DNA from 2 places in the Bacillus sp. XB1 genome. Region 1 is predicted to be linked to the other one. Evidence: riboswitches for the same ligand, from Rfam matches in the RefSeq annotation. Region 1 holds a riboswitch; the other holds the start of a gene.
The links. A riboswitch is a leader RNA that binds a small molecule or an ion and turns the genes downstream of it on or off. The one in region 1 is predicted to bind cyclic di-GMP.

Region 1 (7,237 bases):
ATTACTTTGAGGATACCTTTTCACCTTTATTATCTCTGCTGTTTTCTACCTAATATGAGTAATCCAAAACTCATCATTACAAGAAGTGCTCCCATATATGGTTCCACAGGCATTTTCTGCCCTGTCTTCGGTAATTCTTTTTCAAGTTTCTCTGGATTCGGTGTTCCAGGCTTTTCTGGATCTGGTGTTCCAGGCTTTTCTGGATTTGGTGTTCCAGGCTTTTCTGGATCTGGTGTTCCAGGCTTTTCTGGATTTGGTGTTCCAGGTTTTTCTGGATCTGGTGTTCCAGGTTTTTCTGGATCTGGTGTTCCAGGTTTTTCTGGATCTGGTGTTTCTGGGCCTGGTGGCGCTAAATGATTCAATTTGTTTAATACTTCTAATTGAACTGCATTTATCATTCCATTTGTAATTTCAAATGGAATTGGATTAGTTAATTTTTCATATCCTTTTGGTGCTTCTACTTCTACTAGTGTGTAGTTACCTACAGATAGATCTGTGATTTTTGCCTTTCCATCTTTATCTGTTGTTACTTTCACTACTACTTTTCCCTTTTCATCATGAACCTCAAACACAGCTCCTGATAAGACTTCCTTGCTTTCAGCGGCCATTTTTGTAATCTCCACTGAACCTTTGTCTAACTGTTCATTCTCTACTTGCAATGATAAGACTTTCGTCATACCTTTTGTAATTTCGAATGAAACTGGCTTTTCTAGTGGTTTGTAGCCTGCTGGTGTTTCTACTTCTACTAACTCATACTTTCCAATAGATAAATCTGAAATGTCTGCTTTTCCTTCTTTATCCGTTGTTACTTTCGCAACTACTTTGCCTTTTGAGTCACGTACTTCAAATACAACATTTTCTAATGGTGCTTTACTGTCTTTATCTATTTTTGTGATTTCTACATTCCCCGTATCTACCATTTCATTTTCTACAGTGAACGCTAAAGATTTTGTCATACCTTTTGTAATTTCAAATAGTACAGGCTTTTCTAATTTTTTGTAGCCTGGTAAACTCTCTACTTCTACTAACTTGTACTTTCCTACTGATAAATCTGCAACTGTTGCTTTTCCAGCTTTATCTGTCGTTACTTTCGTTACTACCTTGCCTTTGTCGTCTTGAACTTCAAAGACTACACCTGCTAACGGTGCCTTATTATCTTTATCTATTTTTGTAATTTCTACATTTCCCGTATCTACCATTTCATTTTCTATGTTTAATGATAGAACTTCTGTCATACCTTTTGTAATTTCAAACGATACTGGTTCTGTTAATTGTTTGTAACCTGGTAAACTTTCTTTCTCTACTAATTTGTACTTTCCTACAGATAAGTCTGAGATTTTTACTTTACCATTTTTATCTGTTTTTACTTCTGTTACTACTTTACCTTTGTCGTCTTGTACTTCGAAGACTACGCCTTCTAATACTTTTTGACTATCTTTATCTACTTTTGTGATTTCTACTGAACCTTTGTCTAACTGTTCATTCTCTACTTTTAATGATAAGACTTCTGTCATACCCTTTTTAATTTCGAATGATACTGGCTCTGTTAGTTTTTTGTAGCCTGGTAAGCTCTCTTTCTCTACTAATTTGTACTTTCCTACAGATAAGTCTGAGATTTTTGCTTTACCATTTTTATCTGTCTTTACTTCCGTTACTACTTTTCCTTGTTCGTCTTGTACTTCGAAGACTACGTCTTCTAATACTTTTTGACTATCTTTATCTACTTTTGTGATTTCTACTGAGCCTTTGTCTACTAGTTCATTCTCTACTTTTAGTGATAAGACTTCTGTCATACCTTTTTTGATTTCAAATGATACTGGTTTCGCTAGTTTTTTATATCCTGGTAAGCTCTCTACCTCTACTAGCTTATATTTTCCTACTGATAAATCAGCAATCTTTGCTTTTCCTTCTTTATCTGTCGTTACTTTTGTTACTACTTTGCCTTTTTCATCTTGTACTTCGAAGACTACACCTGCTAATGCTTTTTGACTATCTTTATCTACTTTTGTAATCTCTACTGAGCCTTTGTCTAACTGTTCATTCTCTACTTTTAATGATAAGACTTCTGTCATACCTTTTTTGATTTCGAATGATACTGGCTCTGTTAGTTTTTTGTAACCTGGTAAGCTTTTTTTCTCTACTAATTTGTACTTTCCTACAGATAAGTCTGAGATTTTTGCTTTCCCTTCTTTATCTGTCGTTACTTCTGTTACTACTTTGCCTTGTACGTCTTGTACTTCGAAGACTACACTTGCTAATGCTTTTTGACTATCTTTATCTACTTTTGTTACTTCCACATTTCCCTTGTCTAACATTTCGTTTTCTACTGTTAAAGCAAGAGATTTTGTCATGCCTTTTTCAATTTGGAAAGTAATCGGATCTACTAATTGTTTATATCCTTTTGGTGCTTTTACTTCTACTAACTTGTATGTGCCGACTGATAAATTAGTAACTTGTACTTGTCCTTTTTTATCTGTCGTTATTTTAGCGACTACTTGCCCTGCTTCATCTTGAATTTCAAAGACTGCATCAGCTAAAGCATCTTTATTTTCTTTATCTACTTTTGTAATTTCTACATTTCCTGTATCCACTAATTCATTTTCTACTGTTAGCTTTAGCGCTGTTACTCTACCCTTTTCAATTTCAAATGAAATTGGCTTTTCTAGTGGTTTGTATCCTGCCGGTGTTTCTACTTCTACCAACTCATACTTCCCGATAGATAAATCTGAAACGTTTGCTTTTCCTTCTTTATCCGTTGTTACTTTCGCAACTATTTTTCCTTTTAAATCACGTACTTCAAATACAACATTTTCTAATGGTGCTTTACTATCTTTATCTATTTTTGTTATCTCGACATTCCCTGTATCCACCATTTCATTTTCTACTTTTAATGATAGGACTTCAGTCATGCCTTTTTTGATTTCAAATGATATTGGTTTTTCTAATTTTTTATAACCAGGTAAACTTTCTACCTCTACTAATTCATACTTTCCTACAAGTAAATCTGAAACATTTGCTTTTCCATCTTTATCTGTCGTTACTTTTGTAACTTCATTACCCTTTTCATCTTGGACGATGAATGTTACTCCCGCTAACGGTGCTTTATTATCTTTATCTATCTTTGTTATCTCTATATTTCCCGTATCTACCATTTCATTTTCTATTTTTAATGATAGAACTTCGGTCATGCCTTTTTTGATTTCAAACGATACTGGCTCTGTTAATTTTTTATAGCCTGGTAAACTTTCTTTCTCTACTAATTTATACTTTCCTACTAATAGATCTGAGATTTTTGCTTTACCATCTTTATCTGTTTTTACTTCCTTTACTACTGTTCCAGCTTCATCTTGCACTTCAAAGACTACGCCTTTTAATGCTTTTTTGCTGTCTTTATCTATTTTTGTAATTTCTACTGAACCTTTATCTAACTGTTCATTTTCTACTTTCAATGATAGGACTGTTGTCATACCTTTTGTAATTTCGAATGATACTGGATCTGTTAGCTTTTTGTAGCCTGGTAAACTTTTCGTCTCTACTAATTTGTACTTTCCTACTGATAGATCTGAGATTTTTGCTTTACCATCTTTATCTGTTTTTACTTCAGTTACTAATTTGCCTTGCTCATCTTGCACTTCGAAGACTACGCCTTCTAATACTTTTTGGCTATCTTTATCTATTTTTGTAATTTCTACTGAGCCTTTGTCTAACTGCTCATTTTCTACTTTTATCGATACAGCTTTTGTCATACCTTTTGTAATTTCAAATGGTACTGGTTCTGTTAGCTTTTTATAACCTGGTAAGCTTTTCGTCTCTACTAATTTGTACTTTCCTACTGATAGATCTGAAACGTTTGCTTTTCCATCTTTATCTGTTACTACTTTTCTTACTACTCCATCTTTCTCATCTTGGACTTCAAATTCGACACCCGCTAATACTGCCCCGTTTTCTTTGTCCACTTTTGTGATTTCTATATTACCTTTGTCAACCATTGCATTTTCCACTTGTATTGGGAATATGCCGTCCCCTGTTACATTTACTTCGAACTCTGTTTCTTTTAATTGGTAGCCTTCAGGCGCTTTCGTTTCTTTTAAAATATATTTTCCTAGTGCTAACGGTTTAGAGATTGCCTTACCATCTTTATCTGTAACAATATGTTCGACTACTACACCGTCTTTTACTATATCAAACTCTGCATTTGCTAATGGTTTTTCACCATTTTCCGAATCAATTTTCTTTATTTCAATTTGACCCTTTTGCACAGTATTTTTAATTTCAATTGTTTTTGTTTCTCCAGCTTGAAGTGTAACCTCTACTGGGCTTGTTAATTTTTGATATCCTTCTGGTGCTACTGTTTCATAAACTTTATACGTCCCAGGAGCTAAAGTTTGAAGTACTGAAAAACCTTTTTCGTCCGTTGTCAGTTTTGCAACAACTTCATTTGCACTATTTCGAACTTCAAATTCGGCACCTTTTAACCCTTTGTTCGGATTCTCAGAATCTATTTTATGAAGCGATACTGTACCATCTTTTGGAGCTTCAGGCGGTGTAATAGTTACTTCTTTTGATGTTAATGTTTTATCATCAAAATGTAATTCCGCTTTATTAGGAATCTTCTTATCTACGTAAGAAGATAAGTCTGCATTATTTTTAATTTTCGCCTTGATACTAAGATTAATTATCTGGTCTTCATATGACTTATAATCAAAATTCTCACCAAACGTAAATGTTACTTCACTTCTTTGTTTATCTATATTTAACGTCCCTTTAGAAGTAATATCTTGGCCATTTTTATCATACACTTTTGCCTCTAATACTTCTAAAACATCTTCTAAATCATCACTAATTACCATAGATGTGTATTTAGGAGGATCGTTCGGTATATGTGTACCAACTTGGTATTGAATAACTTGATCCATTTGTGTTAGCTGCTCATTCTCTACAAGCTTGCCATTCTCATCAACTATATTTTTTTCAATGCTAGGTGGATTATTGTCACCTGAACCGGATCCTCCCCCACCACTCACAAATACTTGTCCTACTTTTTCTTCAGTTTTAATATTTTTACCTTCTAATTTCACAGTATTTTTATGAGGTTTTGCAGCAGGATTTGTAACCTTTGTTTTATATCTTAAAATATAGCCTTTTGAACTGTCTGGAAATTCAATTGTAAATCCAGTCTTTGTTGCATTTATTTTAATGTTAGATAAATTTGCTGGCTTAATATTTGTTGGTGCATAACCATCTTCAAATACAGCCTCTTCTAATAATACGCTGTCTGTAATTAACTCATGCCCAGGTCCTAATGTATCTGTTAATTTAAGATCTTGCATTTCTGTTCCAGTTGCATTTACATATACAAGCCAATCAGCAATAGACGGATCTTCTTGATTATAAGAACCCCATTTCAATAGATTTTCCGTATTGGGTTGTGGCTTCGGTCTCTCTGTCGTATTACTTACATTTACTTCTTTATTTACGATTTGACCATCAACGTTAAATTCTAATGGAATTTCTTTAACACCATCATATGCTTCTAGACCAAAGTAGAATTCTACGAATAAAGAACCTTTAATGTTGTTCTTTCCTTCTACGTAATCACCCATAGTACACGTTAATAGACCCTTTTTCATCTCACATGTACCAACTGTTTTTCCTTCAGCATCTTTTAAAGGAAAACTCATATTCATAAGGTCTTTTCGAAACTCTTTTGGCATATCAATTGTGAATTGATCTCCACTTTTTATTTTTTCTTTAGCTGACCACTTCACTTCTACTTTCATACCATCTGAGGCTTGATATGGTTCAGATGTCGTGCCATCAGTACGGGAAATATTAATTTCGTCCACTGGACTTTTCATCACAGCAGCTTGAATAACTGGAGCCCACACATTCAGCACTGAAAATAATACTAGAAAAACTAATGAAACCATTGAAATATGTCTTTTAGTACTTTTCATTTGCATAGTTCCCTCCTAAATTTTTATATTTATATAACAAAAAAAGATCGTCCGGTTGCATCAAAAATGTGCAACCAGACGATCTTAGTAACCAATATGTATTACCGTAGACTCTAAGCTTTGCGGCCTATCCTTTCGAATAGTGTGCTAAAAATATCTTTTATTCTTTTTTTGTTTCATTTTCCTCTTAAACCAAATATTACTATACCGTCTGGACGGTTATAATTCAATACTCTATAAAATTGTTCTATTTTTCTAATAAAAAAAATAATTCACCACTACATTAAAGAAGCAATGGTGAATTATTTTAAAATTATATAGTTCGCATATTCTATTTATATGAATTACTAATAAGAGCTTGAATTACTTTTTCTCTTAACTCGGGGCTTAGTCTTCCAACCCCTAAATATTCCGAATACCATAATCCATCTGCTGCTAATCTAATAATTGTTGCACAAACTGAATCTATCTCATCATTCTCTATATTTTTTTGCAGTTGCTGAAATGATTGTTGTAATGGCTCAAGTAATTCAGGTTTTAACATGAGTGCTGCCATCATACTGCTAGACAACTCTTCTGTTCTTCTCTCATTACTTAATCTTTCCTCTACAAAAGAGCGAACCCATCTCCCTTTCCTCTCTGAGTCTTCCGCTACTTTATTGTAAATGGCCCCTTCATAATCCTCTACCCCTCGGACTATCATACCTTCTATTAAAGCTTCTTTATTTGAAAAGTGATACAATAATCCACCTTTGCTTAAACCCGCCTCTTTTGCCACTGCTTCCAAGGTTAATTTAGCAACCCCTTTACATTGTACAATTTGAGAAGCGGCCGTCAAAATCTTTTGCCGCGTTATGCTTATACTCATTCCTTTTTAAAACCCCATTTCTACTAAATTTATATAAATACGAATCTTATTTTTAATATTGTTGATTACTACTAAGTATTTTCTTTATACAACAAAAGCTTCATTACCTTTGAATTTTTAGTTACTTATTCTATTAAAAATTTCCATATCATTCAATATGATAACATTAAATACACAAAGCTGACTATACATCTATACTTTTGTATTTATTGAAAATATATCCATTAATAAAATTTACCGATTTATTCCTTCTTATTACTTTAAGACAGCATTAATTCTTTCAGTACTAAATAAAAAATGTTATTACTCCCATTAAATTGAGTAATAACATTCTACTTAACAAATTCGCTGCCAACTAGCATCCTTCACATCTTCACTAGTCGGTTTTCTAACTGATCCAATAAAGTGAAAC
Region 2 (7,237 bases), on a different contig from region 1:
AGAAGTTGCGAGACATATTCCAGCCGAAATAGATTTAGCAATTATCCGCGGAAATGCGGCTGAAATAGCAAATGTTATTAATGAGAAATGGGAAATTAAAGGGGTAGACGCTGGTACTGGAAATGGCAATGTTGTAAGTATTGCAAGGCAGGCAGCAGATGAACTAAATACAGTTGCGGTCATTACTGGAAAAGAAGATGTTGTTACAGATGGAGAGAGAACTATTGTTATTCGAAATGGTCACCCTATTTTAACGAAAGTTACGGGAACAGGTTGTTTACTAACTTCTGTAATAGGAGCATTTGTAGCAGTGGAAAAAGATTATGTAAAAGCAGCAGTAGCCGCATTAACGTTTTATGGTGTAGCTTCGGAACTGGCAGCTGCTAAGGCGGTAGAAAAAGGGCCTGGTAGTTTCCAAATTGAATTTTTAAATCAATTAGCGAATACAACTTCAGGTGATATTGAGAAGTATGGGAAGATTGTGGAGTTAGAGTAAGAGGGAGTGAAAGAAATGGCACGCATTGAAATAGATAAAATGTCTAAGCTATTGCAAGTGTATTTTATTATGGGAAGTAATAACTGCACGAGGGATCCTTTAGCTGCATTGAAAGAAGCGTTAGATGGTGGAGTGACACTTTTTCAGTTTCGCGAGAAGGGGGAAGGTTCTTTAATCGGAGAAGATAGAGTGCGCTTTGCAAAAGAATTGCAGACGCTTTGTAAGGAATATAGTGTTCCTTTCATTGTAAATGATGATGTAGAATTAGCCATTGAATTAGATGCAGATGGTGTTCATGTTGGACAAGATGATGAAGGAATTACATCTGTTCGTGAAAAAATGGGAGATAAAATTATCGGCGTATCTGCTCATACAATTGAAGAAGCACGCTTTGCAATCGAAAATGGAGCAGATTATTTAGGCGTTGGACCTATTTTCCCAACGAGTACGAAAAAAGATACGAAAGCGGTTCAAGGAACGAAAGGGTTAGCTTATTTTAGAGAACAAGGAATTACAGTGCCAATCGTTGGTATTGGTGGGATTACAATTGAAAATACAGCGGCAGTTATAGAAGCGGGTGCGGACGGTGTTTCAGTTATTTCAGCAATTAGTTTAGCGGAATCTGCGTATGAAAGTACGAGAAAATTAGTTGAAGAAGTAAAGAGAAGTTTGTAGGGAAGGAAGTGTAGTATTTTAAGTGCTACATGAAGAAATAGACTGCCCAAAATTTAAACAAATATTTGATTAAAAAAGCACAAACCTTTTTAAATAAAGGTTTGTGCTTTTTCTTTAAAACATAATTGAAATTAAGAGCATTCCAATTCCGATAGAAGTAAATGTTGCAATTAGGCCCGGAATCATAAAACTATGATTTAATACGTATTTACCGATACCTGTTGTACCAGTACGGTCAAAGTTAATGGCAGCAACGATTGTTCCATAGTTTGGAATGAAAAAATATCCATTTACTGCAGGGAACATCGCAATCAGTAGCGCTGGTGGAATACCAAGAGATAGTCCAAGTGGCATTAAGGCACGAACTGTTGCTGCTTGGCTGTACAGTAAAATAGATAGAATGAATAGTGCGATAGCAAATAGCCAAGGTGCACTTGTTACTAAATGCTGAATCGATCCTTGAATCATATTTAAGTTTCCATTAAAGAAAGTATCTCCCATCCAAGCGATACCGAAAATAGCAACAACTGCTGTTGCTCCTGCTTTAAAGACGTTACCAGATACAATGCTTTCTACATTTGGTTTACAGAAAATAATAATAAGAGCCGCGATAGTTAACATAACCATCTCAATTGTGTTCGGCATGGAAAGACGGGCTAACTTCCCATCAACTATCCATCCTGGACGAAGTGCTTCAAATGAACCAAGAAGTACAACAAGGAAGGTTCCTACAAGGAAAAGGATAACTGATAATTTTGCGCCCTTTACACCTACAAATTCTTTTTTCTCTTCAAGCTTAGGAATTAATCCTTCTTTTAATCGTTTTAAGTATTCAGGGTCTTCATTTAATTCTTTTCCCATCTTACTAGCAACAAATGCAGCTATCATACAAGCGATGAAAGTAGAAGGGATACTTACTTTTAAAATATCTAATAAGGTGATTTTATAGTCAGCTAACATTGCTAAAAGTGCAACTGTTGCAGCTGATATAGGACTAGCTGTAATTGCTTGTTGGGAAGCAATTACGGCAATTGACATTGGTCGTTCTGGTCTAATTCCGGATTCGCGAGAGACTTCTGCAATAACAGGAAGTACAGAATAAGCAACGTGACCAGTACCTGCACATAGTGTGAATAAATAAGTAACAATTGGAGCAAAAAAAGTAATACGCTTTGGATTTTTTCGTAATGCCTTTTCAGCTAGATGAACAAGGTAGTCCATTCCTCCAGCGGCTTGCAAAGCACCAGCAGCTGTAATTACTGCCAAAATCATAAGCATTACATCGATAGGAGGCGCCGTTGGTTGTAAGTGGAAGACAAAAACGAGTATTGCCATACCAACTCCACCCATTACTCCTAAACCAACTCCGCCTAGGCGTGCACCAATAAAAATACAGAGTAACAAGGTAAGAAATTGTAGCCAAAACATGATAAACTACCTCCGAAATTCATTAGTTAAGATATATTCGAATAGTTTAATTTGAATGAAAATTAAATAAATACCCGAAGAAATCCTTGTTATTTATACATTTTTTATTATATAACATAAAAAAAGTAACATTCACGTACTTTTTGAAATTATTTTGAAAAAGCAATTCATTAAAAATTTGTATTTATATCTCTAAATAAGTAGACATTTTGATTTATATGTTGTAATCTTTGAAAGAGAATAAATTAATTCTCATAGAACTCCCATATCGTTCAACTCGTTCAGCGAGAAAGGCAAACTGATGGAAACATGAGGACGCAAAACTACAGGAGCTAAGGTCGAAAGGCTACGCTAGCCAGTTACCGGACGGATAGGGTTGGTCTTGGCCAATGCTTTTACATTGGCTTTTTTTTATTCTCGAACATATTGAGAAACATTTTCAAACAAAATATTCATATATTTTGTTTTTTTTGTTTATGTTGATTAAGGAAGGTGGATATTAATGAAAAAATATTGGCATAAGTTATCGTTCCTTCAAAAGAACGTCTTATTAACCGTATTAGTTATTTTGACACTTGTTGGAAGTATGGGTGCATTAAGTTTTAACATGTTTCAAAATAGTATGATGTCTTTATTTGAAAGGCAGTCTATTGAAACAGGAGAAATAGTATTGAAAAAACTGGATGTAGAATTAGTTAGAGACATGGCGAAAGATCCTACAGCCGAAAAAGTGAAAAAAGAAAAGTTAACAGAGAAATTAGATGAAGTATCAAAAGAATTGAAAAGCGTTGGACAAACGTATGTTACAGGAGCAAAGCCGAATGAAAAGCGAGAATTACAACTCGTTGGTTTGACTACAGAGTTAACAAATGCGTTTCCTATAAAGCCGGGAGATTATTATGAACAACCCGCTCATTGGATGAAGGCATACGATAAAGTGATTGATACGAAAAAGGCTCAAATGACAGAAGTATATGAAGATGAAATAGGTTCGTGGGTGACAATATTAGAACCAATTACAGATGGAGAAAACAATATTGTTGCAATTGTTGCGGCTGACTTAGATGCTTCCATTGTTCCTATTACAAAAGAGAAGTTTATGATACAGGGCTTACTCTTCATCATTATTTCATTAGCAATTGCGACTATTACTCAATTCTTTATCGTGCGTCACTCGCTAGCTCCATTAAAAGATTTACGAGAAGGGTTACGTAAAATTGGTGAAGGTGACTTAAGTATTAAATTAAAAGAAAGACCAGATGATATTGGAATTATTAATGTTTATTTCAATAACACGATTGAAAAATTTAAAGGGATTATAGATAAAGTAAGGCAAACTGCTGAGCAAGTTTCTTCTTCTTCACAAGAATTGTCGGCGAGTACAGAGGAAAACAGCATGGCAGTTCAAGAGATTGCAAGTTCTATTGAAGGTTTAAGAGTAGGGGCACAGTCTCAAAAAACTTCAGTACAACAATGTTTAGGAATTGTACATGGAATGGAAGATAAGGTAGAAGAAATAACTGGGGCTGCAAAACAAGTTGCGGTTGCTTCTGAAGGTATGGAACAACATTCAATTGAAGGTAATGAAGTGATTGGACAAATTATTAATCAAATGAGTTTAATCCAAAATGCAGTACAAGATTTATCTTCCATCATTTATTCGTTAGAAACAAGGTCAAAAGAAATTAGTGATATCGTAACTGTAATTACAGGTATTTCAAATCAAACAAATTTATTAGCTTTAAATGCTTCTATTGAGGCTTCACGTGCTGGAGCAGCTGGAAGAGGGTTTGCAGTTGTTGCTGATGAAGTACGAAAATTAGCAGAACAAACGGAAGCGTCTGCAAAAGATATAGCGAAATTAATTGGTGAAACACAAGCTGAGACAGAAGATGCTGTAGTTTCCATGCAAAAAGGTTCAAAAGAAGTAGAAACTGGAATTTCGCTTGTTCAAAGTAGTGGAGATTTCTTTGAAAAAATCTCAAAATCAGCGCAATCTGTTACAGATCAAGTAAAAGCTGTTTCCGGTAATTCGAGTGACATTTTACAAAATAGTCAGAATATTGTTCAAGTCGTAAATGAATTATCACATATTGCAAATACTTATGCCAACAGCAGTAGTAATGTTGAAGAAAGCATGAAAGAGCAAGAAATATCAGTACAAGATATTGCAGAATTAGCGACTTCTTTAAGTTGGCTTTCTCAGGAATTACAAGAGCTTATTGGTGAGTTTAAAAGCGAATAAGGAGAAAGTTCAATTCTAATCAAGGGGGTATCTCCGCTACTGATTATGAATTGAACGAATCTGCCCTTTAATAAGGGATGAAAAAGGTGTGAATTTTCACACCTTTATTATATTTAAGAGAGGAATTTACATAAATATGAAATTAGCAATTTCTTATAATGAGATGGTAAAAGAATTTTTAGGAAAAGTAGAAGGAAGTATTAAAATACCTAAAGATGTGCAAGGAACAGAACTTAGGATAAAAAGGAAAACGGAACTGTTTTCAAATTTGACTCACATTGTAGATTTAATAGGAGCGACTGCAACGTGGTTATATCATATTTCTAAAGAAAAACATATTGTCGTGCTTTATCATGTAAGAGGAAATTTATTTCCAATTACTATTGAAGTTTCTAATTTTCTCTCCTATGAAAGTTTAAATTTACAAATTGAAGAGCAACTGGAGCAAATTAAAGAAATGAATGAGGAAGAAATAGAAGAGTTTCAAAACGGTAATACATTATATGAAATGTCACCTATTATTATTGGTGAAACATATTATGAGCTACAAGACACGAATACATTACAATTTGTATTTAGTAAAAATATGCAAAGTGTAGAAATAATATTTAATAGTGTTAATTGGAAAGAGACAACGATTACTCGTTATGCACAACAAATACAAGGTGTTTTAGTTGATATATCACAAAATGCTAATAAGTATATAAAACATTTTAATATTATTACAGAGGCCGAGATGGCACTTTATAGTCAAGTGAATGATACGACAGCAGTATATCCTGAGAAAAGTATCGTCGATATGTTCTATAATACTGTTACTCAATTTCCAAATCGTATAGCTTTATCTTCAAGGGAAGGTACTTTAACTTATGAGGAGCTAAATAAAAAAAGTAATCAAATAGCTCATATGTTAATTAAAAACGGCATCCAATTAGGAGACTATGTTGGAATATTTATGAAACGTAGCATAGATACAGTAGTAAGTATGGTAGCTATATTAAAAGCTGGTGCAGCGTATGTTCCGATTGATCCAGATTATCCGGAAAGTAGAATACAGTACATTATTCAAGATAGCCAAGCGAAAGTTATATTGATGAAAGAGACGCCTATAACATGTGATGGGGTTCAAACAGTTTCATTGTATGATAGTGAAACTTATGAAGATATAGATGTAAAGTTGTCTATTCATTGTGATGATGTAGCTTATATGATTTATACATCGGGTTCAACAGGGAATCCAAAGGGAACGATGTTAGCACATAGAGGCGTTGTTAATCTGTACACTTGGATGAAAAAGCAATATGAATTGACAGAAGAGGATGTATTTGCTCAATTTCCTTCCTTTAGTTTCGATGCTTCTGTATGGGAGTCATTTGCTTCTTTATTCTGCGGAGGAAACTTGTATGTACTATTAGAGGAAGAGCGATTGTCTGTAGAGGCATTTGCAAATGCAATCTATAAAGTGAAAGCAACTTCAATCTTGGCATTAGCAACAATTTTTGTTCGACAAGTAGCAACTTATTTAGCAGAAGAAGATATATATAAGCTAGCTTCCCTAAAAAGAATTGCGATTGGCGGTGAAATGTTGCCTGTAGAGGTTATTAAATTGTGGAGAGAAAGAATAGGTACAAATGTTGAAATTTATAATGTATACGGACCGACAGAATGTACTGTAGTGACGACAACCTATAAAATACCTAGTCAGTTAAATGGGGATGTTGCGAGTATTCCCATTGGTAAACCATGTGCTAATTATCAAGTTATGATTTTGGATGAGAATATGAATCTTTGTCCAATTGGTGTACCTGGTGAATTATATATAGATTCAGTAGGCTTAGCAAAAGGGTATTTTAATAAGCCTAATAAAACAATTGAAGCTTTTATTCCGAACCCTTTTAATCCTATAGTTAATATATACAAAACAGGTGATATCGTTAAGTTGCTAGAGGATGGAAATATAGAGTTTTTACATCGGAAAGATGATCAAGTAAAAATTAGAGGACATCGTATTGAACTAGGAGAAATCCAAAGTAAAATTTCTCAAAATCATAATATAAAAGAAAATGCTGTTTTTGCTAAGAAGAGTAAGGAAGGTAGCCAATATTTAATCGCGTTCTATACAACTTTAAATAAAAAAGAAATACCAGAATTAGTTTATCAGTTACAAGAGCAATTACCAGATTATATGGTGCCATCTAAACTAATTTATATTAATGAATTACCACTTACACCTAATAAAAAGATTGATGTTAAGAAGTTAGCTCAGTTAGAAGAAAAGTATGAACCGGTTCGGCTACAAGAATATGTTGCACCTTCTAATAAAGCAGAAAAACAAATCGCGAACGCCTGGGCGGAAGTATTAGGAATTTCAAAAGTTGGAGTGCATGATGATT

Region 2: it holds a riboswitch for cyclic di-GMP, as region 1 does, so the genes downstream of both, ACK1U5_RS24670 (methyl-accepting chemotaxis protein) here and ACK1U5_RS13215 (SpaA isopeptide-forming pilin-related protein) in region 1, are expected to answer to the same signal.

What each region holds. Positions count from the first base shown of each region.
Region 1 is NZ_JBNRIL010000001.1:2,579,135-2,586,371, forward strand. Features, by position in the region: gene ACK1U5_RS13215 (SpaA isopeptide-forming pilin-related protein) at 30-5,963, opposite strand; cyclic di-GMP riboswitch class I at 6,024-6,116, opposite strand; gene ACK1U5_RS13220 (TetR/AcrR family transcriptional regulator) at 6,289-6,825, opposite strand.
Region 2 is NZ_JBNRIL010000005.1:111,487-118,723, forward strand. Features, by position in the region: gene thiM (hydroxyethylthiazole kinase) at 1-496, shown strand, start outside; gene thiE (thiamine phosphate synthase) at 512-1,171, shown strand; gene ACK1U5_RS24665 (anaerobic C4-dicarboxylate transporter family protein) at 1,286-2,599, opposite strand; cyclic di-GMP riboswitch class I at 2,882-2,966, shown strand; gene ACK1U5_RS24670 (methyl-accepting chemotaxis protein) at 3,102-4,844, shown strand; gene ACK1U5_RS24675 (non-ribosomal peptide synthetase family protein) at 4,981-7,237, shown strand, end outside.